Regions from separate parts of the Streptomyces sp. NPDC101490 genome, predicted to be linked through region 2. Evidence: riboswitches for the same ligand, from Rfam matches in the RefSeq annotation. Region 2 holds a riboswitch; each other region holds the start of a gene.
The links. Region 2 has a riboswitch for cyclic di-AMP ahead of ACIRQY_RS27330 (transglycosylase family protein). Riboswitches for the same ligand answer to the same signal wherever they lie in the genome.
Positions count from the first base shown of each region.

Region 1 (7,596 bases), on a different contig from region 2:
GACAGGACCGAGAAGGGAGAGGAACTCATGGCCGACGAAGTGTTCGACGGTTTCGACCACGCGGTGTACGAGAAGGAGGTCACCGAGCGCTGGGGGCGTGACGCCCACCAGAAGGCCGACCGGTGGTGGCGGGGGCTCGGCGAGGGGGAGCGCAGGGCGTTCCTCGACGAGCAGAAGGGCATCGCCCGGGACTTCGCGCGAGCCCTGGCGGACGGGCTCGCCGCCGGTGACGACGCGGTGCAGGAGATCGCGCGGCGCCAGGTCGTCTGGCTCTCGGCGACCATGGCCCCGAGCAAGGAGTACGTGATCGGTCTCGGCCGTATGTACGTCGACGACCCGCGCTTCGCCGCCCACTACGACCAGCACGGCGAGGGCACCGCCGTCCTGGTCCGGGACGCCCTGGAGATCTACGCGGAGCGCAACCTCTAGCCGGGCGGCCGGACGCGCCGGAGGCGTGGAGCCGGACGGCTCCGGCCGCCGGAAGTCCCGGAAGCACCGGAAGTAAACGGTGTCCAAAACCACGCCCGCCGTTTTGCGGGCGGGCGGTGTCCCATCGTAGTGTCGCGCACACCATGAGTGACGACACTGTGACGGACGTGCATCGGCGGGCGCCCGCCGATGTGCACCGGAGGGCGCCCGCCCTCCTCGTCCTGCTCGCGCTCCTCGCGCTCGTCGTCAGCGTCTGCCACGGCGCGCAGGGGCACATACTGCCCTCGTCCGGCGCCGGGTCCACGGTCTCCGCGCCCGTCCTGCCGCACGGCTGCGAGCAGTCCGGCAGCGGCTGGTCCTTCGACGCCCACCTCCCCGCGCAGTACTCCGCCGCCTCCCTGGCGACACCCGACGCGGGCGGGGCCGTCCTCCTGCCGTACGCCCCCGTCCTCGGCGACGACCCCCGCGCGCGGTGTGTCCGGGACCGGGCGGGCCCCGGCCCCCGGCCGGGCAGGCTGCTGATCGCCCTCGGAGTGGACCGGAACTGAGCCGGGTCCCGCCTCACGCGTGACCAGGTTCCTTCCCCATGCCATCCCAAGGACGTATCCGTCATGAGCACCTCGCTGCCCGGCACCACGCTGTCCGCGACCTCTCCGGTCGCACCCGTCCCCCCGGGCTCCGGGGCGACCCGGACCTCCCCGGACCCCGTGGCCTCCTCGCTGTCCCCTTCATCTCCTTCATCCGCTTCGTCCCCCGGTTCCGCCACGGCCCCGCTGCCGCCCACGGACCGGACGCTGCGCGGGGGGCTGCTGCCGCTCGCCGAGCAGACCGTCGGCAACACGCCCGTCCTGTGGACCGACGACGGCTACTGGGCCAAGCTCGAAGGCTTCAACTTCGGCGGCATCAAGGACCGTGCCGCCCTCCACATGGTCGAGCGGGCCCGTCGGCGCGGAGAGCTGCGGCCCGGCGCCCCGATCGTCGAATCGACCTCGGGGACCCTGGGACTGGGGCTCGCCCTCGCCGGGGTGCTGCACGGCCACCCCGTGCACGTCGTCACCGACCCCGGTCTCGAACCGATCGTCGAGCGGATGCTCGTCGCCCACGGCGCCCGCGTCCACGTCGTGCCGGAGCCGAGCCCGCACGGCGGCTGGCAGCAGGCCCGGATGGACCGGGTCGCCGAACTCCTCGGGGCCCTCGACGGGGCCTGGTGGCCCAACCAGTACGGGAACCCCGACAACCCCGAGGCCTACACCGGGCTCGCGGCCGAGCTGTCCGGCCAGCTCGACCGGATCGACGTGCTCGTCTGCGCGGTCGGCACCGGCGGCCACTCGGGCGGCATCGCCCGCGCCCTGCGCGCCACCAGCAGCCCCGCCCTCGAACTCGTCGGCGTCGACTCCATCGGCTCCACCGTGTTCGGACTGCCCGCGGGGGAGCGGCTGATGCGCGGCCTCGGCTCCTCCATCCACCCGGGCAACGTGGACCACGGGGCCTTCGACGAGGTCCACTGGGTGGGCCCCGCCGAGGCGGTACGGGCGGCCCGCCGCCTGGCCTCGCGGCACTTCGCGACCGGCGGCTGGAGCGTCGGCGCGGTGGCGCTCGTCGCCGGCTGGCTGGCCCGCACCCGGCCGCGCGGCACCCGGATCGCGGCCGTCTTCCCCGACGGCCCGCAGCGGTACTTCGACACCGTCTTCAACGACGAGTTCTGTGCCGCGCACGGACTGCTCGACGGGCCCGTACGGGAGGACCCGGCCGGGTACGAGGACGGCACGCCCGTCGACGGCTGGACCCGCAGGGCCATGGACCGGGCGGGACGGAACCGTTGAGCAGCACGACCGGCACCACCCCGGGCCCCGCGAAGGAGGCCCGGGGCGGGGTGTGGAAGCAGAGCCGCGGTTTCGAACCGGCCGTCCGGCTCCTCTTCCTCAACCAGCTCACCATCAACCTCGGCTTCTACATGCTCATGCCGTACCTCGCCGCGCACCTCGCGGACGGGCTCGGCATGGCGGCCTGGGCGGTCGGGCTGGTCCTCGGCGCCCGGAACCTCTCCCAGCAGGGGATGTTCCTGGTCGGCGGGGCGCTCGCCGACCGGTTCGGCTTCAAGCCGCTCATCGTGGCGGGCTGCGCGCTGCGGACGGCCGGGTTCGGGGCGCTCGCGTTCGCCCAGTCGCTGCCGATGCTGATCGCGGCCTCCCTGGCGACCGGCCTCGCGGGGGCCCTGTTCAACCCCGCCGTCCGTGCCTGCCTCGCGGCGGAGGCGGGCGAGGAGCGCCGGGTGGAGGCCTTCGCCCTGTTCAACGTCTACTACCAGGCGGGCATCCTGCTCGGGCCGCTCGTCGGGGTGGCCCTGACGGGGGTGTCGTTCCAGCTGACGTGCCTGGTGGCGGCGGTGCTGTTCGCCGTCCTGACCCTGGTGCAGCTCCGGTACATGCCCGTACGGGCCGGGAAGGACGCGCGGGGGACCGGGGACGGGGAAGGGCGGGGGCAGTTCCGCACGGTCCTCTCCCACCGGACCTTCTGGCTCTTCTCGCTCGCCATGACCGGCTCGTACGTGCTGTCCTTCCAGGTCTATCTGGCGCTGCCGCTCGCGGCGGGCGGGACCGGCCCCACGACGGCGCTCTTCGTCGTCTCGGCGCTGGTCGCGCTGGCCGGACAGCTGCGGATCACCGCCTGGTGCAAGCAGCGGCTGAGCCGGGAGCGGTGCCTGGTCCTCGGGCTCGCCCTGATGGGCGGGGCGTTCCTGCTCCCGGCGGCCCTGGGCCGGGGCCTGCCGGGGCTGCTGCTCTGCGCGGCGGTCCTGGCCGTGGCGAACGCGGTGCTCTACCCGTACGAGATGGACACCGTCGTCGCCCTGGCCAAGGGGCGCTGGGTGGCCACCCACTACGGGCTCTACAACACCGTGTGCGGGATCGGGATCACCCTGGGGAACCTGGGGACGGGCGCGCTGCTGGACGTGACCGGCTGGTCGGCGGTGCCGTGGCTGGCGCTGTGCGCGGTGGGTCTGGTGTGCGCGGCGGCGATGGCCCTGCTGTCACGCGGGGGACGGCTGGGAGTGTGAGGCGCCCGGACCCGTAGGGCCTGTACGGGCCTGTAGGACCCGTAGGGCCTGTAGGACTCGTAAGGCCCGTAGGGCCTGTAGGACTCGTAAGGCCCGTAAGGCCCGTAAGGCCCGTAGAACCCGTAAGGCCCGTGGAGTCCCTGAGGCCCCTTGGGGGCCTTGGGGGTTGAGCCGGTCCGCACCGCCCCTCCGTACGCCAGTCGGCCCCCGGGGGGTCGCCGCCCGGCCCGGCGGCGGCCACCCTGGGAGGGCGCGGTACGGGGCCGCGGCCGGTACGGACCGGGCAGGAGAGCACAGGTGGGGCACCCCCTGAGAGCGGTGGGCGGCGGACGGCGGGGCGACGACGGGCGTCCGTACGGGCGCGCCCGGCGGTTCATCCGCGCCCTGCCCCCGCTGATCATCCTGGGCGGGGCCGTCTACGACATCCTGACCCCGCCCGAGTACACGGCCGCGCCGCTGTTCTCCGCCGCCCCGCTGATCGCCGCGCCCTTCTTCTCCACCCTGACGACCCTGCTCACCGGGATCGCCGCCGTCCTGGCCTCCGTCGGGCTCCACCTCTACAACGACACCGCGGGCAGCATCCCGGCCCTCACCGAGACCCTGACCGTCGCCACGGTCTCCGCGCTCGCCCTCCTCATCAACCGGGTCGTGCGCCGCAGCGGCGAGCGGCTCGCCTCGGCGCGGGTCATCGCCGAGACCGTGCAGCGGGCCGTGCTCCCGACGCCCGCCGAGCGGATCGGGGGGCTCCAGTGCGCGGCCCGGTACGAGGCGGCGCACGCGGGCGCGTTCATCGGAGGCGACCTGTACGCCGTCCAGGACACCCCCTACGGGGTGCGGCTGGTGGTGGGGGACGTCCGGGGCAAGGGGCTGGAGGCGGTCGAGGCCGTCGCCGTGGTCATCGGGGCCTTCCGGGAGGCGGCCGAGCAGGAACGGAACCTGGAGGGCGTGGCCCGCCGTCTCGAAGGGGCGCTGGCCCGGGAGGGCACCCGGAGAGAGGGCATCGACGCCTTCGAGGGGTTCACCACCGCGGTCCTCGCCGAGATCCCGCGCGGTGACGGCGGCGGCGCCTTCGACGGTTTCGTTCGGACGGTCAACCGGGGGCATCCGCCGCCGCTGCTGCTGCACGGGGACGGGCGCCTCGACCTCCTGGAGCCGTCCGAGCCCGCGCTGCCCCTCGGCATGGGCGAGCTGGCGAGCTGGCCCGACCGGGCCGAGGCGCGGCCCTTCCCGCCGGGCGCGACCCTGCTCTTCTACACCGACGGCCTCTCGGAGGCGCGGAACGCGAAGGGCGTCTTCTACGACCCGGAGGCGCGCCTGCGGGGCCGGATCTTCCCGGGACCCGAGGAACTCCTCGACGCGCTGGTGGACGACGTACGGCTGCACACGGGCGGCGGATCGACGGACGACATGGCCCTGCTGGCGGTGAGCCGCCCGACGGCGGGGCAGCAGGCGCGGCGGCGGACGATACCCGTGGTGCCGCCGGGCAGACCCGGTCACCGGCCGTAGTCACCAGGTGTCGCTGCGATAACAATTGACACAACGTCAGATCTCGTCGGCCCTGCCGGTCTCCGCCGAAGCGCGGCCAACTCGCCCGATTCCCCCACATTCCTGTTAACGATCAAGAGGGACAGCTTGGAATCGAGCACCCCTGTCTATTAACGTTCGATAACGCAGCGCGGTCGTCCCAGCCGTCGCAAGAGGCGGCACCGTGCGCACGCGCCGAATCCCGAAAGGGAACCGGGGAACCACCACTTGGGGTGAATCGGGCCCTTCGCACCCGTGCGACCGGCCCGTAGGAGACCTTCCTGCTCCGAACCCGTCAGCTAACCCGGTAGGCGAGAAGGAAGGAAAGGAGCGCGCCCCCGTGGCGTCCCACACTCCCGTACCCGAAACCCCCTTCGACGCCTTCGGCGGTGGCTCGGCTCCCGCCGCCCCCGGGACCGAGTGGAACCCGACCGAGGACACCCTCCGCGCCCAGAACCGCTCCGGCGGCCGGCACCGGGTCGTCAAGCAGCGTTCCAACTTCGCCCGTTCCTCCACGGTCCTCGGCGTCGGCGTCATCGCCGCGGTCGGCGCGGGCGGCCTCGCCACCGCGCAGGAGAAGCCGAAGCTCGCGATATCCCTGCCGGACCTCCCGGACGCCCACGACCTCCCCCTCGTCGGCGACCTCCTTCCCGAGGAGAACCACGAGACGGTCCCCGTCGCCCGTGCCAACCCGCACCCGCTGACCGCCTCCTACGCCTCCCTCGACGAGAGGCCGGGCGCCACCGCCACCGCCGTATCGGCCGAGCGGACCGTCACGGCCGCGAGCGCCACCGGCGACGCGGGCGAGGCCCTGCGCGCCCGCATCCTCCAGCAGGCCGAGCAGCAGCAGGTCTCCGCCGACGCCGCCGAGAAGGCCGCCGCGGAGAAGGCGGCGGCCGACAAGGCGGCGGCGGAGGCGAAGGCCAAGGCCGAGGCCGCGAAGAAGGCGGCCGCCGAGGCCGAGGCGAAGGCGGCGGCCGAGGCGAAGGCCAAGGCGGAAGCAGCCGCCGAGGCGAAGGAGGAGGCCGAGCGCCTCGCCCGGCTCGCCGCGAGCTACTCGCTGCCGGTCTCCTCGTACACCCTCACCGCCACCTACCTGCAGTCCGGCTCGATGTGGTCCTCCGGCCAGCACACCGGCCTCGACTTCGCCGCCCCCACCGGGACCCCGGTCAAGGCGGTGCACGGCGGCACCATCAAGTCGGCGGGCTGGTCGGGCTCGTACGGCTACCGGATCGTCCTGGAACTGCCCGACGGCAGCGAGGTCTGGTACTGCCACCTCTCGTCCATGACGGTCGGCGCGGGCCAGTCCGTCGGCACCGGCGAGACCATCGGCCGCGTCGGCGCCACCGGCAACGTCACCGGCGCCCACCTCCACATGGAGGTCCACACCCCCGGCGGCGCGGGCGTCGACCCGGCCGCCTGGCTCCGCTCCAAGGGCCTGTCGCTCTGACCGCGCCCCCGTCCCGGAACACTCCGGGACGGGACCGGGTCCTCCCCTACGGGGCCGGAGCCTTCCCGTACGGGGCGGAGCCCAGCCCTGCGGATGCACCCTTACGGGGCTGGAGTCCTCCCGTACGGGGCCGGAGCTCACCCCTACGGAGCCCACCCCCTACGGGGCCGGAATACTCCGGGTGAGGCGGAAGTTGAGCGTCCCATGACTTCTCTCCGCCCGCTGGGCAGTTCCGACCTGCGCGTCTTCCCGCTCGCCCTCGGTGGCAACGTCTTCGGCTGGACCGCCGACGAAGCGCAGTCCTTCGCGGTCCTCGACGCCTACGCGGCGGCGGGCGGCAACTTCGTCGACTCGGCCGACGTCTACTCCGCCTGGGCCGAGGGCAACGAGGGCGGCGAGTCCGAGACGGTCATCGGCCGCTGGCTCGCCTCCCGGGGCAACCGCGACGACATCGTCGTCGCCACCAAGGTCGGCGCCCACCCGCGGTTCAAGGGCCTCTCCGCGGCCACCATCAAGGCGGGCGCCGAAGCCTCGCTGCGCCGCCTCGGCACCGACCGCGTCGACCTCTACTACACCCACTTCGACGACGAGACCGTCCCCGTGGAGGAGATCGTCACCGCCCTCGACCAGCTGGTGAAGGACGGCAAGGTGCGGGCCGTCGCCGCCTCCAACATCTCCCCCGAGCGGCTGCGGGCCTCCCTCGACTTCGCCGAGTCCGAGGGCCTCACCCGGTACGTGGCCCTCCAGCCGCACTACAACCTGGTCTCCCGCGACACCTACGAGGGCCCCCTCCTGGAGACCGTGGAGCGGGCCGGGCTCTCCGCCGTCCCGTACTACGGCCTCGCCGCGGGCTTCCTCACCGGCAAGTACCGCCCCGGCGCCACCGTCGACAGCGTCCGCGCCACCGGGGCGGGCGGGCACCTGGACACCGAGCGCGGCCGGGCCGTCCTCTCCGCGCTGGACACCGTCGCCGAGGCGCACGGCGCCGAACTGGCCACCGTCGCCCTCGCCTGGCTCGCCGCCCGCCCGACCGTCGCCGCCCCGATCGCCTCGGCGCGGACCGTCGAGCAGGTCCCGGCGCTGGTGGCCGCGGCCGGGCTCACCCTCTCGGAGACCGAGCTGAAGCTGCTCACGGAGG
Region 1 covers NZ_JBIWNI010000005.1:22,847-30,442, reverse strand. The annotation lists gene ACIRQY_RS13140 (MerR family transcriptional regulator) at 1-429, shown strand, start outside; gene ACIRQY_RS13135 (hypothetical protein) at 573-977, shown strand; gene ACIRQY_RS13130 (PLP-dependent cysteine synthase family protein) at 1,041-2,252, shown strand; gene ACIRQY_RS13125 (MFS transporter) at 2,249-3,484, shown strand; gene ACIRQY_RS13120 (PP2C family protein-serine/threonine phosphatase) at 3,782-4,990, shown strand; cyclic di-AMP (ydaO/yuaA leader) riboswitch at 5,192-5,337, shown strand; gene ACIRQY_RS13115 (M23 family metallopeptidase) at 5,349-6,458, shown strand; gene ACIRQY_RS13110 (aldo/keto reductase) at 6,663-7,596, shown strand, end outside.
Region 1: it holds a riboswitch for cyclic di-AMP, as region 2 does, so the genes downstream of both, ACIRQY_RS13115 (M23 family metallopeptidase) here and ACIRQY_RS27330 (transglycosylase family protein) in region 2, are expected to answer to the same signal.

Region 2 (7,596 bases):
GCCCTCCTCGATGCCACGGGCCAGGCGCTCCGGGTTGGTGACGAAGAGGTCGTCGCCGACGATCTGGACCTTGGTGCCCAGCTTGTCGGTGAGGACCTTCCAGCCGGCCCAGTCGTCCTCGAAGAGCGGGTCCTCGATGGAGACCAGCGGGTAGGCCGCGACCAGCTCCTCGTAGTACTCGGTCAGCTCGGCGGCGGAGAGGGACTTGCCCTCGAACTCGTACTTGCCGTCGTTGTAGAACTCGGAGGCGGCGACGTCGAGGGCGAGCGCGATGTCCTTGCCGGGGGCGTAACCGGCTTCCTTGATCGCTTCGAGGATCAGGTCCAGCGCGGCACGGTTGGAGTCGAGGTTCGGCGCGAAGCCGCCCTCGTCGCCGAGGCCGGTGGAGAGGCCCTTGCGCTTCAGGACGCCCTTGAGCGTGTGGTAGACCTCGGTGCCCCAGCGGAGGGCCTCGGAGAAGGACTCCGCGCCGATCGGGGCGATCATGAACTCCTGGATGTCGACGTTGGAGTCGGCGTGCGACCCACCGTTGAGGATGTTCATCATCGGAACGGGCAGCAGGTGCGCGTTCGGGCCGCCGAGGTAGCGGAAGAGCGGGAGGTCGCTGGCCTCGGAGGCGGCGTGCGCGACGGCGAGGGAGACGCCGAGGATGGCGTTGGCGCCGAGCGACGACTTGTCCGGGGTGGCGTCCAGGTCGAACATGGCCTGGTCGATCAGACGCTGCTCGGTGGCGTCGTAGCCGACGAGCTCCGGGCCGATCTGCTCGATCACGGCGAGGACGGCCTTCTCGACGCCCTTGCCCTGGTAGCGGTTGGGGTCACCGTCGCGAAGCTCAAGGGCCTCGAACGCACCGGTGGAGGCTCCGGACGGAACGGCAGCACGGCCGGTGCTGCCGTCGTCGAGGCCGACCTCGACCTCGACGGTGGGGTTGCCTCGGGAGTCCAGGATTTCCCGGGCTACGACGACGTCGATGGACGGCACGAGCATCTCCTTATGGGATGTGACGCTGGATGTGACGCAAGGTCGGCGCAGGGTCGGCTTGGCCTTGCGTCAAGAGCCTAACCGGCTCGGAGGCTCCGGCCAGCCGGGCGCCCGCCCCCTGGGACGAAAAAGGGCCCAAGGGCATGCATTCAGGGGCGAAAGACCCCGGATCTACTGGACAGTAACCATGAAGTCTCCCGAAAACGCCGGGTCCACCGTCCTCGGGGCGCGAGGACGGCGGGTCCGCCCGCGGCGGGGAATCCGGGCGGAGGAGGGGAATCCGTACGTGGCGGGGACCCGGCCCGTGGCGGGGTGTCCGCACACGGCGGGGGCGCGCCGGGAGAGGGGAGGGGGAGTCCCGTTCGTGGCGGGGAATCCGCCCGCACCCGGAGTTCCGTCCCTGACGCGCGTCGGCGCCCGCGCCTCCGCCCGTGACCGCGCCCGTGACCCGTAAGAGCAAAGAGAAAGAGGAGCGGGAGGCCCCGGACGGCGGAAACCCCGGCCCGGCGCGCACGGGGGGAGGCGCGCCGGGCCGGGGTGGTCACCGCGGGAGGGTCGTCGGTGCCGTACGGGCCACCGGACCCGTACGGACCGCCGGGCTCACTTGAGGTGGAGCTGCTGGCCCGGGTAGATCAGGTCGGCCTGGTCGACGACGTCCTTGTTCAGCTCGAAGAGCTTGGCCCAGCCGCCCTTGACGCCGTGCGCCTGGGCGATGCCGCTGAGGGAGTCGCCGGCCACGACCTTGTACTCGCCGTCGCCCTTCTCGACCTTCTTGCCGGTCGGGGTGGTGACGGTCGCCTTCGGCGCGGCCTGCTGCGTGACCTTCTTCGGGGTCTGGCGCTGCTCGCTGCGGGTCGTCGGCTGCTCGGCCGACCGCTGCTGCTTCGGCTGCTGCTTCGGCTGCTGGGTGACGGTCTTGGGGGTGCTCTCGGCGGCGCCGCCGTCGTAGGAGGCACGGGAGAGGCCCACGCCGCAGCTCGGCCACGCGCCCTTGCCCTGGCCCGCGAGGACCTTCTCGGCGATGGCGATCTGCTGGGACTTCGACGCCTGGTTGGCGGTCGAGGCGTAGGCGGTGCCGCCGTACGCGGCCCAGGTGGAGGCCGAGAACTGGAGGCCGCCGTAGTAGCCGTTGCCCGTGTTGATGGACCAGTTGCCGCCGGACTCGCACTGGGCGACGCGGTCCCACTCGGAGGCCGTGGCGGCCGAGGCGGTGCCCGCGGTCATCAGCGGGGCGGCGACGGCGACACCGGTGACGCCGACGAGCGTGACGACCTGGGTGGCCTTGGAGGGACGGCGGTGTTTGCCCTTACCGGAAAACAGCATGGAGATTCTCCTCACCGACGCCTGCGAGGTGAGCTGTCGGGTTCGGGCCAATGAGTTGCCCGGCCGCGTGTCCCAGCACGCGACTTCACCCCAAGCCGGTCGTCGGCCGTCTGTCTCGACGGCCGGGGCCGGCACTTACCTTGGGTCCCCCGCTCCTGCCTTCGGCGCTTGCGCGACGACTGTTCCCGACGACCGACGGCAGGATTCGGCGTTTCGGTCGACGGGGCCCGCGGTGGCGAGCGGTGATGACCGTAGACACAGACCCACCGGAAGTTCAAAGAGGCGAATGACGGACATTCCGGCCCTCCTTGCCTTCCGGCGGGGGGGGTTTGCGCAGGTGAGAGGTGACGGGAGCAAAGTTTGCAGACGTGACACGCCAGTTGGGGCGAAGAGACCCATGTCTCACTTGCCCAGAACCGGACATATGACCCCGAATCACTCCGCCTGCGCGGTCGGACCCTCCGTCAGGTCAAGGCTCTGACCAGGAAGGATGAGGTCCGGGTCGGTACCGACCGTCTTCCGGTTGGCGTCATAGAGCGCGGTCCAGCCTCCGGGCAGCTCGTTCTGCTGTGCGATGTCGGACAGGCTGTCGCCCGCCTTCACCGTGTACGCGCCCGAAGTGCCCTGACTGTCCGTTCCGTCCGAGCCCTTGGAGGCGTCGGTCACGGACTTCGCGGCGGTCTCCCCGGAGAGACCGTCACCCGGTGCCGCATGGCGGCCGGTTTCAGAAGTTTCGCCCGAATTGCCGGTTTCCTCCGCGGCTGCGTCGCCCCGGTGCTTGCCCGAGCCCGTGGACGGAGCACCGGTCGTCGGCTCGCCGGACGTGCCCGGTGTGACCGATCCGTCGGGCGCGGTGGTGCCGGGGTCGGGGGCCACCGGGGAGACGGGCGCCGTCGGGTCGACCGGAGCCCCCGTCACCGGCGCGCCCGTCGAAGGCGCCGCGGGGCCCGTGGGCGCCGCCGTGGCCGTGCGCGCCTCGGCGGTCCTTCCCGCCGCGCTCCGGGACTTCTCCGCCGCGCTGGAGGACGACGGGCCCGTCGTACGGTTCGACTCGGCGACGGGGCCGCCGGAGGGCTTCGGGAGGTCCGCGGGGCCCGGGTCCACCTTCGGCCGGGCCCCGTCGTTGACGAGTCCCGCGATCGGCGCGCAGGTGGCCCACGCGGTGGAGCCCTTGGCGAGGGCCTTCTCGGCCACCGCGATCTGCTGGGCACGGCTGGCCAGGTCGGGGCTGGGCGCGTAGGCGAGACCGCCGTGCCGCTCCCAGCTGTCCTGGGTGAACTGGAGGCCGCCGTACAGGTCGTTGCCGAGGTTGGCGCTCCACTGGCCGCCGGACTCGCACTCGGCGACCCGGTCCCAGGTGGCGGCGTCGGCGGCGGACGCCGAGCCGGTGGCGAGCAGGGGAAGCGCCATGGCGGACCCGGTCACCCCCGCGGCGACGACGATGGCGGGGGCCTGACGGGGGCGGCGGTGTCGTCCGTTCCCGGAACGCATAGGAGCGCCTTTCGCGTGACAACTGGGGTGGTCGAACTGAGTTGTCGGGGAACGTAGCCGTATTCGAACGCTCATCACAAGTCGATGCACCCGCGATCACGCGAAGATCACATTTCTGATACCCCATCAGATCCGTGGAGGGGTGCGGCCGGAGAGAACTCCACCGGAAGGGTGCGCAGCCCCCGCATGATGAGCCCGCCGCGCCACCGCAGTTCGGCCGGATCGGCGGCGAGCCGCAGGTCCGGGAGACGGGTCAGCAGGGTCGCCAGGGCCGTCTGCCCTTCGAGCCGGGCGAGCGGCGCGCCCAGGCAGTAGTGGATGCCGTGCCCGTATCCGAGGTGCTGGTTGTCGCGCCGGGCGAGGTCGAGGACGTCCGGCCCGTCGAACCGCTCGGGGTCCCGGTCGGCGGCGGCGAGGACCACCAGCACCGGGTCGCCCGCCGGGATCTCCTGCCCGCCGATCGTCAGCGGCCGGGTCGCGTACCGCCAGGTGGCCATCTCCACCGGCCCGTCGTACCGCAGCAGCTCCTCGATCCCGGTCTCCAGGAGTCCGGTCTCCCCGGCGGCGATCGAGTCCTGGAGCCGGGCGCGCTGCTCCGGATGCCGGAGAAGTGCGTAAAGTCCGTTACCTACCAGATTGACAGTGGTCTCGAAGCCGGCGAAGAGCAGGATGAAGGCCATCGCGGCGGCCTCGTTCTCGGTGAGGTGCTCACCGTGGTCGGAGGCCCGGATGAGACCCGAGATGAGGTCGTCCCCGGGCTCCTCGCGCTTGCGGTGGATCAGCTCCGCGAGATAGCCGCGCATCTTCTTCACCGACCGCGCGACCCCGCCGCGCGGCCCGCCGCCGTGCCGGATCATCATCCCGGCCCAGTCCCGGAAGTCGTCCTGGTCCTCCTCGGGCACCCCGAGCAGGTCGCAGATGGCGTAGATGGGCAGCGGGAAGGCGAACTCGTGGATGAGGTCCGCGCTCCCCCGTTCCACGAAGGAGTCGATGAGCCGGTCGGTCAGCTCCTGCACGCGCGGGGCGAACTCGGCGACCCGGCGCGGGGTGAACGCCTTCGAGACGAGCCTGCGCAGCCGGGTGTGGTCCGGCGGGTCGATGTTGAGCAGATGGGTCATCAGCTCGGCCTTGCGCTCGCCCGGGATGCCCGTCTTCCCCTTCGCGTGCGGGGACTCGGCGTGGTGCGCCGGGTTCTTGGAGAGCCGCTGGTCCGCGAGGGCCTGCCGGGCGTCGGCGTAGCGGGTCACCAGCCAGGCCTCGACCCCGCTCGGGAGGGTCGTGCGGTGCACCGGCGCGTGCGTCCTGAGCCAGGCGTACGCGGGGTAGGGGTCGCTGGCGAACTCCCAGGTGAAGAGCTCGGGCGCGGGCCCGGAGACCGGGCAGGTCGGGGCGCCGGGGACTTCTCCGGGGGCGGGGCGGGAGGCGGGGGCTGGGCCGGGGGTGGTGCTCACCCCCCGACCGTACAGGCAGGTTCCGCCGGATCCGGGTGTGGAGATTCCGTGAGGACGGGCCGGACGGGTGCCCTACATTCCTGACAGTGGACCCTCAGATGCTCAGGAGCACGTTCGCGGTCGTCGAGAGACGGGCCGAGCACGCCGTCACCTACTTCTACGCGCATCTCTTCCGGCAGGAGCCGTCCCTGCGCGAGCTGTTCCCCGGGGACATGCGGCCCCAGCGCGACCGGCTCTTCGCCGCGCTCACGCATCTGGTGGAGCGTCTGGAGGACCCGGACCTCCCCGCGTACCTGGGGCGCCTGGGCCGCGACCACCGCAGGTTCCTCGCCACCCCCGCCCTCTACGCCTCGGTCGGCACCAGCCTGCTCGCCGCGTTCGCCCATGTGGCGGGAGCCGCCTGGACCACGGAGGCCGAGAAGGCCTGGACGGAGGCGTACGCGCACCTGGCCGAACTGATGCTGGCGGGCGCCGACGAGGCCGTGGCGGCGGGCGAGCCGGCCTGGTGGGACGCGGACGTCGTCCGGCACGAGCGGCACGGCCCCGACCTGGCCGTCCTCACCCTGCGGCCCCGGCAGCCCCTGCCCTTCCTGCCCGGTCAGTACGTCAGCGTCGCCTCGCCCCGCGTCCCCCGCGTCTGGCGCACCTACTCCCTCGCCGACGCGCCCCGCCCGGACGGCACCGTGGAACTGCATGTGAGCCGGGTCCCCGGCGGGGTGATGAGCACGGCGCTCGTGCACGGCACGGCGCCCGGCGGGGTGCTGCGGCTGGGGACTCCCGACGGCGACCTCGTCGCCCGGACGGAACCGGGCGGACAGCGCGCCTACATCTGCGCGGGCACCGGCTGGGCGCCGGTGAAGGCCCTCCTGTCCGAGGCGGTCGAGCGTGAACCGGCCCTGAAGGGGCGGCTGTTCGTCGTGGCGCGCGCGAAGGAGCACCTGTACGGGCGCCGGGACGTGGAGCGGCTGGCCGCCCGGCTCGACGGGCTGAGCGTCACCTACATCACCTCCGCGCCCGGCCACCCCAAGGACCAGGCGACCGAGCGGCTCGTCCAGTCGCTCCGGTCCTGCGTCCACTGGTCCGCGCACGACGTGTACCTCGCCGGGCCGCCCGGCTTCATCACGGAGGTCGTCGAGGTCCTCGTGGAGCTGGGCACCGCTCCCGACCGCATCCACCACGACGTCCTGCCGCCGGTGAGCCCCTTCGCCGTCCGCCCCCACACCCCCGCCGACCGCCTCCTCGGCCCACCGCCTCCCCTCTGGCACAACCCGGCCGCCCGCACCGCGCGCCCCGGCCCGGGGCCCGGCCGTCCGCGATGACAGCGGGGCCGAAGGCCCGGGTCATCGCGTCGGTGGTGAACGGTGCCGTGCCTCGGCCGGGGTGCCGGGCCTGTGAGCCCCATACCGTCCCGCCCCGGCGCCGGGCAGGGACGGCGGAGTGCGGTCACGGCGCGGGCGTGAACCAGGCGGCGGGTTCGTCCTTCTGGACGAGCGCGATGACCTCCCGCATCCGCTCGCTCATCGGAGGCAGAGCGTCCAGCGGGAACCAGGCGACCTCCGCCGACTCGTCGTCGCAGACCCGGGGCTCCTGTCCCCCGTCCGCCGGACGGCAGGCGAAGACGACCTCGAAGTACTGCGCCCGGTCGCCGTTGCCGTGGCGTACCGGCGGGGAGTGCGTCACCGCCGCCAGGCGCTCCACCACCACCCGCACCCCGGTCTCCTCCTCCACCTCTCGTGCCACGGCTGCGGCCGGAGGCTCGCCCGGCTCCACGATCCCGCTCAGCGGCGTCCACGCCCCGCCTGCGGAACGGCGCTGCAGAAGCACCCGCCGCCGCTCGTCACGGACGACCGCGACCACTCCCGGCAGCCAGAGCAGTTGGTCAGGACCAACCGCTTTCCGTAGATCTGAGACGAAATCAGGAATCATCCACCCACCCTAGAAGAGGCAGCACGGCACGGTCGGGCGTTTCACCATCCCCGCCCGGCCGCGATGGTCGCAGGGGTCTGTCGATCCAGCCGCGCGAGCACCTCGGAGATGAACTCCGCCGGTCGGCAGAGCGCCACTGGGGCGTGTTTCAAAAGGAGCGTCGTCTGCCCGGAGGGCAGGCCTGGCGGCGTCTGGTGCGTGCGATCGCAAGGCGGAGGGTCGCCCCGATACTGGATGTATCGGGGTGATCCCGACAACGCGGCGAGCGTGCGTGCCAGGCGTCGCCAGGCAGGCGGGACTTTCGAAACACGCCGTAGGTCCCGGGACCTACGGCGTGCGGACCCCCCGGAGGGGACCCGCGGCCGATCCGTGGTCCGGTGGGCGGGTCCTAGCGTGGTGGGCATGCGCTTAGGAATTCTCGGAA
Region 2 covers NZ_JBIWNI010000019.1:56,636-64,231, reverse strand. The annotation lists gene eno (phosphopyruvate hydratase) at 1-987, opposite strand, end outside; gene ACIRQY_RS27330 (transglycosylase family protein) at 1,582-2,304, opposite strand; cyclic di-AMP (ydaO/yuaA leader) riboswitch at 2,308-2,481, opposite strand; gene ACIRQY_RS27325 (transglycosylase family protein) at 2,740-3,795, opposite strand; gene ACIRQY_RS27320 (cytochrome P450) at 3,903-5,246, opposite strand; gene ACIRQY_RS27315 (globin domain-containing protein) at 5,345-6,565, shown strand; gene ACIRQY_RS27310 (NUDIX hydrolase) at 6,690-7,172, opposite strand; gene ACIRQY_RS27305 (NADPH-dependent F420 reductase) at 7,236-7,596, shown strand, end outside.

Region 3 (7,596 bases), on a different contig from region 2:
AAGGCGTCGTGCTCCGGCAGCTGGTCGGCGAGCAGTACCGCGAAGCGGTCCGCCCATCCGACGTACGTCCCGTCGGGTCCGGGGTCTCCGACACCCTCGGTGAAGCTGTCACCGATCGCCGCGTACGACCCGAATGCGTTCTTGTCTGTTGATCTCGAATCGTCTGCCACGGAGCGACATCCTTCCCTTTCGGATGTGACCTACGCGACCGTAAGGAGGGGTTGACGCCGGGTGACATATGACACCGATAAAGAAATTGCCAAGCCGGAATACGCCGGAGGCCCGGCACACGGGGGTGCCGGGCCTTCGGTGGGGCGGGTGCGTCAGACGGAGACGCCGTGCTGGCGGAGGTAGGCCAGCGGGTCGATGTCGGAGCCGTAGCCCGACGAGGTGCGGATCTCGAAGTGGAGGTGGGGTCCGGTCGAATTGCCGGTGGAGCCGGAGAGGCCGATCTGCTGCCCGCCGGAGACCGCCTGGCCCGCCGAGACGGCGAGCGAGGAGAGGTGGGCGTACTGCGAGTAGTTGCCGTCGGCGTGCTGGATGACGACCTCGTTGCCGTAGGCGCCGCTCCAGCCCGCCGAGACGACCGTGCCCGCGCCGACGGCGCGGACGGTGGTGCCGGAGGAGGCGATGAAGTCGACACCGGTGTGGTAGCCGGAGGACCACATGGAGCCGGAGGCGCGGTACGGGGTGGAGAAGCCGCCGCTGACGGGCTTGACCCAGCCGGAGGAGGAGGCCGAGGAGCCGGAGGACTGCGTCGTGGCCGAGCCGGAGTCCGGGGTGGTGGCCTGGGCCGCCGGGCGCTCGGAGCTCCGGCTGGTCTGCGTGGAGTCGCCGGAGCCCTGCGCGGGGGCCTTGTGCTCGGCCTTCGGGGCGGCCTTGGCGGGGCTCGCCGGGACGGCGGCGGGAGCGGTGCTCCTCGCCCCGAGGGTGAGCTTCATGCCGGGCAGGATGAACGAGGGGTTCTCGCCGACGACCTGGCGGTTGTCCGCGTAGAGCCGCTGCCAGCCACCGGTCAGGCGGTGCTCGGCGGCGATCTTCGAGAGGTGGTCGCCGCGGACGACGGCGTATGTCTTCGGCGTGGCCGGGGCGGTGACCGGAGCCGCCGCAGGGGCCTTGGCCTGGGCGGCGACGGTGACGGTCCGCGCGGGGGCGGTCGGGGCCGCCTGCTCGGCGGCGTGGGCCCCGGTGGCGCCGAGGAGCGGGAGGGCGACGACGGCGCCTCCCGTACCGGCGGCGGCGATGCCCCGGGTGAGGGGGTTGTTCCTGGGACGGCGGTGCTTACCCTTCGCGGGCATGGCGAATTCCTCTCCGGCGCCTGCGAGGTGAGCTGTCGGGTTCGGACGGGAGATGTCCGGCCGCGCTCTCGCGCGACTTCACCCCGAGCCGTCCTGCGTCGCGGGACCGGCGTACTTCATGGGTCCCCCGCTCCTGCCATGCATGGGATGAGTGGGAATTCCGGACGGTGGCAGGATTCGGCGGTCCGACCGGATTGACGGTGACGCTAGACGAGCGTTTCGGTGCGAACAAGCCGATGCTTTATCAGTTCCGCGCCCACTCGCCGCCGGGCCCGGAATTCCGGTCACCCTCCGTGGATGGCACTGCTTCGACTCCCTTTTTCCGTAGGGCGATTGCGTCGCGCGCCCGGGCACGATCCGTCACTTCTATGACGCTGCTCACGCTCCGATTCCCATCTCATCTGCAATCAGGGCGTGTTATCCGGAACGTGTGAATACGGACAGATCGCCCATTCCTATCCAGGGGGTGCGCCCCGTTCGTCCTGCCTGGATGATTGACCCTTGGAATCGGCCCCGTGCCGTACCCGAACGCCACTTTCTCCAGGAGCATCCGTGACGCAGCAGCTGCCGCAGGTCCCGCCCGTCGAAGCGAACGAGCCCGAGCTGGCCGAGGTCCGCAATTTCCGGGACGTGGGCGGCCTGCCGACGACGGACGGGCGCGCGGTGCGCTCCGGCCGCCTGTTCCGCAGCGGCCACCTCGCCCACGCGACCGAGGAGGACGCCGCCTTCCTCGCCTCGCTGGACCTGCACACCGTCTTCGACTTCCGCAACCAGGCCGACGTGCGCGTCGAGGGGGCGGACGTCGACCTTCCGGGCGTGCGCAACGTGAACATACCCCTGAACGACCCGGCCGACGGCAAGGAGTTCTGGCGGCTGGTGCGGGACGGGGACATCGCCCAGCTGCGGGAGATCCTCGGCGGGGACAAGGCCGCCGACCGGATGGCCGATTCCTATCGGAAGATGGTGGTCGAGCGGACCGCCGACCACAGCCGCATCCTGCACGCGCTCGCGGAGGACAGCGTCCCCGCGCTGATGCACTGCGCGGCGGGCAAGGACCGCGCCGGGCTCTCGATCGCGATCACCCTGCTCGCCCTCGGGGTCGAGCGTTCGGCGATAGAGGCCGACTACGTGAAGTCGAACGACCCGCACCGCCGGTACAAGGTGAGCCGCAGCTCCACCGCCTCGGACGCCATGTCGCCCGAGGTGATGGAGCTGCTGAGCCCGCTGTTCGACGCGCGGGTGGAGTATCTGCGAGGTGCCTTCGAGACGATCGAGGAGACCTGGGGCTCGGTGGACACCTACCTCGCCGAGGGCCTCAAGCTGACCCCGGAGACCCTCGGCCGACTGCGGGAGCGCCTGCTCACCGAGGTCTGAGCCGGACCCTCCGGGCCGCGCCGACTCCGTGGAGCGCGGCCCTGGCGAACCCGTACGGGCCCACCGCCTCTCGCCGACCGCGCCCTAGGGCCCGTCTGACAATTCCCGCCTGCCTCACGACGCCATGCACGCACTCTCGGCGCACCGTCCCCAGACCCACGTACGTCCAGTACGAGGGCCTGGGGCCAGCACGCCGAGAGCACGCACCTGACGCCGCGCGGCCGCCCTGCGGGCGACGACGGGAATTGTCAGACGGGCCCTAGTTCTGCCCGCCCATCATGAAGAGCAGGTACAGGAAGCCGGCGAAGAGGTGGCCCGCCACCAGGTAGGCGAAGAGGCGGAGCACCAGGCCCTTGGGGAACTTGCCCTCACCGCGCTCCTCGCCGGTGACCGCTGCGTGCTTCTCGGACATGTCGAACCTTTCGGAGGAAGGATCAGGCGGGGTCAGCGACGGTGCGGAGTTCCGTCGCCGAGGCACAGCTCGGCGACGGGGCTCTGCATCAGGGTGTGGACGAAGAGCAGCTCGGCCCCGCTGGAGGTCGCGGCGCCGATGCGGTGCGGGGTGAGCGAGTCGAAGTGCGCGCTGTCCCCGGGGTCGAGGATGTGGACGGCTTCGCCGAGCGCCAGGCGCACCCGGCCCTCCAGGACGTGGATCCACTCCTCACCGGAGTGGACCCGCACGATGTCCGCACGGGTGGCGTACGGCACGTGGACCCGCAGGCACTGGAGGGCGCGCCCGGCGCTGCCGGCCTGCCGGTAGATCCAGCCGTCCGCCTCGACGGGCTCGGAGCGTCCGGCGCGGACCACGGGGTCCCGTTCGGGGGGCGTCTCCCCCAGCAGCTCGGAGACCGTCGTACCGTAGATGCGGGAGAGGGCGAGCAGCATGGGCAGCGAGGGCTGCCGGTTGCCCGTCTCCAGCCGCGAGAGGTGGGCGGGCGAGAGACCGGCGCGCTGGGCGGCGGTCTCCAGGGTCAGTCCCCGGCGGCGGCGCAGGCCCCGCAGCTGCGGGGCGACGTCCGGCAGGACGTCGGGAAGGGCGGGGGCCGGGGTGTTGTCCCCGGGGACATGGTCCATGGGTCCATTCCGCCAGGATCGTGCCTCTGAGGCAAGTTTCTTGCCCCAGAGGCAAAAGCCCGGGGAGCGGGTACGGGCCCGGCCACGGAGAGATACGACCCCGGGGCCGGGGCCCGGCGACGCGCGGGTCAGCGCTGGGCGACCGCCTGTTTGACCAGTGTCCTGCCGAAGTCCCACATCAGCCCGCCACCGCTGTGGGCGTCGTCCATGACCGCGGTGAAGGCGGTGACGAACCGGTCCACGTCCGCCTCGTCGATGACCAGCGGCGGAATCAGTTTGATCACCTCCAGGCGGTCCCCCGAGACCTGGGTCAGGATGTGGTGGCGCTGGAGCAGCGGGACGACGACCATCTGGGCGAAGAGACCCTTGCGGGCCGCCTGGAGCATCGTCCAGCGCCCGCGCAGTCCCAGTGAGGACGGACGGCCGAACTCGATCCCGATCATCAGACCGCGCCCGCGGATCTCGCGCAGCAGCTCGTACCGGGGCACCAGCTCCTTGAGCCGTCCGGAGAGCAGGTCGCCCATCCGGCGCGCGTGGGCGACCGTGCCCTCGTTCTCCATGACCGAGAGGACGGCGAGCCCGGCGGTCATGGCCTGCGCGTTCGAGCCGAAGCTCGCCGAGTGGACCAGGACCCGGTCCATCGACGAGTAGACCTTCTTGAAGATCCAGTCCTTGCCGAGGGTGGCGCCGACCGGCACGTAGCCGCCGGAGAGCGCCTTGGCGACACAGACCAGGTCCGGCTCGACGCCCTCCTCGTGCTGATAGGCGTAGAAGTCGCCGGTCCGGCCCAGACCGGTCTGCACCTCGTCGGCGACGAGCAGGGCCCCGTGCCGGTGCAGCAGCTCCTGGGCCGCCCGCAGGAAGCCGGGCGGGGACTCCTGGACGCCCTTGCCCTGGACGGGCTCGACGACGAAGGCGGCCACGTCGCCCCCGCGCAGCTCCCGCTCCAGCGCGTCGAGGTCGCCCAGCTCGATCGCCGTGTCGGGCAGCAGCGGGGCGAAGCCGTCCCGGAAGCCCTTCTCACCGTTGACGGAGAGGGAGCCGACGGTGAGCCCGTGGAAGGCGTGGGAGCAGTGCAGGACCCTGGGGCGCCCGGTGGCGTACCGGGCGAACTTCAGGGCGGTCTCGACCGCCTCGGTGCCGCTGTTGCCGAAGAAGACCCGGTCGAGATGGGGGCTGTGCGCCAGCAGGCGCTCGGCGAGCAGCCCCGGCAGCGGCTGGCAGTCGAACCGGGTGAGGTCGGCGAGCTGGGCGTCGAGGACGTCGTGGAGGGCCTTGCGGACGACCGGGTGGTGCCGTCCGAGGCCCATCACTCCGAAACCCGCGAGCATGTCGAGGTGGTCGACGCCGTCGGCGTCCCAGAAGTGGGCGCCCTCGGCCCTCTCGTAGACCTTGTCGAAGCCGATGGTGCGGAGCATGCGCGGCAGCTGGTGGTTGAGGTGGCGGGCGTGCAGCTCGTAGCCCTCGCCGCCGCGCTCGGCGAGCAGCGCCCGCAGGTCGAACTCGCCCTTCACGCGTCGCTCACCCGTTGTTCCCCGAGACGGTCTCCCGGACCGCGCGCAGGGACTCCTTGAGGGAGCCCATGGTGGCGAGGACGGCGGTGGGCTCGTATCCGCAGTGGGCCATGCAGTTGGCGCAGCGCGGGTCCTTGCCTCGGCCGTACTTGTCCCAGTCGGTGTCCTCGACGAGTTCGCGGTACGTGGGGACGTAGCCGTCGCTCATCAGATAGCAGGGGCGCTGCCAGCCGAAGAGCGAGTAGTTGGGAATGGCCCAGGCGGTGCACGGGAAGTCCGCCTTTCCTTCCAGGAAGTCCAGGAAGAGCGGCGAGTGGTTGAGCCGCCAGCGGCGCCTGTTCCCTCCGGCGAAGGCCTTCCTGAAGAGTTCCCGGGTCTGCTCGACGCCGAGGAAGTGCTCCTGGTCGGGTGCCTTCTCGTAGGCGTAGGCGGGCGAGATCATCATTTCGTCGACCTGGAGGTCGTCGTTGAGGAAATTGAGGACCTCGATGATCGTCTGCGGGGTGTCGGTGTTGAAGAAGGTGGAATTGGTGGTGACCCGGAAGCCGCGCCGCTTGGCCTCCTTGATGGCCGCCACCGCCTCGTCGAACACGCCCTCCTTGGCGACGGACTCGTCGTGCCGCTCGCGCAGGCCGTCGATGTGCACGGCGAAGGCGAAGTACGGCGAGGGGGTGAAGTTCTCCAGCTTCTTGCGCATCAGCATCGCGTTGGTGCAGAGGAAGACGTACTTCTTCTTGGCCACCAACTGGCGGACGATCTCGTCGATCTGAGGATGCATCAGGGGTTCGCCGCCCGCGATGGAGACCATCGGGGCGCCGGATTCGAGGACCGCGCCGACCGCCTGGGCGACCGGCATCCGCTGCTTGAGGACGCCCGCCGGATGCTGGATCTTGCCGCAGCCCTCGCATTTGAGGTTGCAGGCGAACAGCGGCTCCAGCTCGACGATGAGCGGGAACTTGTCCCGCTTGCGGAGCTTCTGTTCGAAGAGGTAGGTCCCGACCCGGACGGACTGACGGAGCGGCATGGCCATAACTCGTTCACCTCCTGGGGAGCAGCAAAGAACGGTGCCATTCGAGAAACGCGGGAAGGACTGCGCGAAGGACACGGAAGGCCGATATTCCCCCGCGTACCGTGCCGATCCGGACCAGCTCATGTTCAGGAGCGTCCACGACCACCCGGACGGCCGCAACCGGGCGCACGTCCGGACCGCCCCAGGGGCCCCCGGCGGCGCGGGCGGCTCCCAGGGTCGCGGCGGACTCCATGTCGACGGCGACGGCCCCGGTGGCCCGCAGCGCGGCCCGCTCGGGCCCGCGCACCACATGGTCGGAGCCGATCAGCGGCCCGGTGTGGACGGCCCGCCCCGGCACCGCCCTGACCAGGGCCTTCACCAGGAGCTCCACGCCGGTGCAGAGCGTCGTGCCGTCCGCTCCCCGGGTCTCCCCGGCGACGACCAGGTCACCCGGGTGCATTCCGGGGGCGAGGCCCGCGCAGAAGCCGGAGGCGATGACGGCCGCCTCCCGGCCCCCCTCCGCCGTGAGGGCCCGGGACACGGCCGTACGGGCCCGCTCGGGGCCCATCCCGGTGCGGAGCACGGTGACCGGCCCGGGGGCGCCGCCCCGGTCGCCGCTGCGCAGGGCGAGCTGCTCGATGCCGAGCGCGCAGGCGATCAGCAGCGGCGGCGGGGCGGCGGGGCCCGGCTCCCGCCCCATCAGCGGTCCCCGCCGAGCGAGGCGCCGACCGGGGCACCCGGCGCGCCCGCGGGCGCGCCGCCGGGCGCGGGCTCCCCGTGGACGTACCGGCCGAGCGCGGTGACCGGGAAGACCTGGCGGTAGAGGTGGTAGTTGATGGAGAAGTCCCAGGGGAAGCCGGTGCCGGTGAAGTGGGGCTCGTCCCAGGAGCCGTCCTCCCGCTGGGTGGCGGCGAGCCAGTCGACGCCCCGCCGGACGGCCTCGGACTCCCGCTCCCCGGCGGCGAGCAGCGCGATGAGCGCCCAGGCGGTCTGGGAGGCGGTGGAGGCGCCTCGGCCGATCCACTCCTCCTCCCGGTACGAGCGGAGGTCCTCGCCCCAGCCGCCGTCCTCGTTCTGCACGGTCCCGAGCCAGTCGACGGCCCGGCGCACGGCCGGGTGGGTGACGGGCAGTCCGGCGGCGGTGAGGGCGGGCAGCACCGAGCCGGTCCCGTAGACGTAGTTGACGCCCCAGCGGCCGAACCAGGCGCCGTTGGGCTCCTGTTCGGCGAGCAGCCAGGCGATGCCCCGGCGGGTGCGGGGGTCCTTGGCCAGGCCCTCGTGGGCGAGCATCTCCACGACGTGGGCGGTGACGTCGGCGGAGGGCGGG
Region 3 covers NZ_JBIWNI010000001.1:289,004-296,599, reverse strand. The annotation lists gene ACIRQY_RS01310 (SGNH/GDSL hydrolase family protein) at 1-170, opposite strand, end outside; gene ACIRQY_RS01305 (peptidoglycan DD-metalloendopeptidase family protein) at 324-1,298, opposite strand; cyclic di-AMP (ydaO/yuaA leader) riboswitch at 1,303-1,458, opposite strand; gene ACIRQY_RS01300 (tyrosine-protein phosphatase) at 1,851-2,672, shown strand; gene ACIRQY_RS01295 (DUF6126 family protein) at 2,932-3,084, opposite strand; gene ACIRQY_RS01290 (XRE family transcriptional regulator) at 3,117-3,746, opposite strand; gene ACIRQY_RS01285 (aspartate aminotransferase family protein) at 3,875-5,260, opposite strand; gene hpnH (adenosyl-hopene transferase HpnH) at 5,268-6,290, opposite strand; gene ACIRQY_RS01275 (1-hydroxy-2-methyl-2-butenyl 4-diphosphate reductase) at 6,298-6,969, opposite strand; gene shc (squalene--hopene cyclase) at 6,969-7,596, opposite strand, start outside.
Region 3: it holds a riboswitch for cyclic di-AMP, as region 2 does, so the genes downstream of both, ACIRQY_RS01305 (peptidoglycan DD-metalloendopeptidase family protein) here and ACIRQY_RS27330 (transglycosylase family protein) in region 2, are expected to answer to the same signal.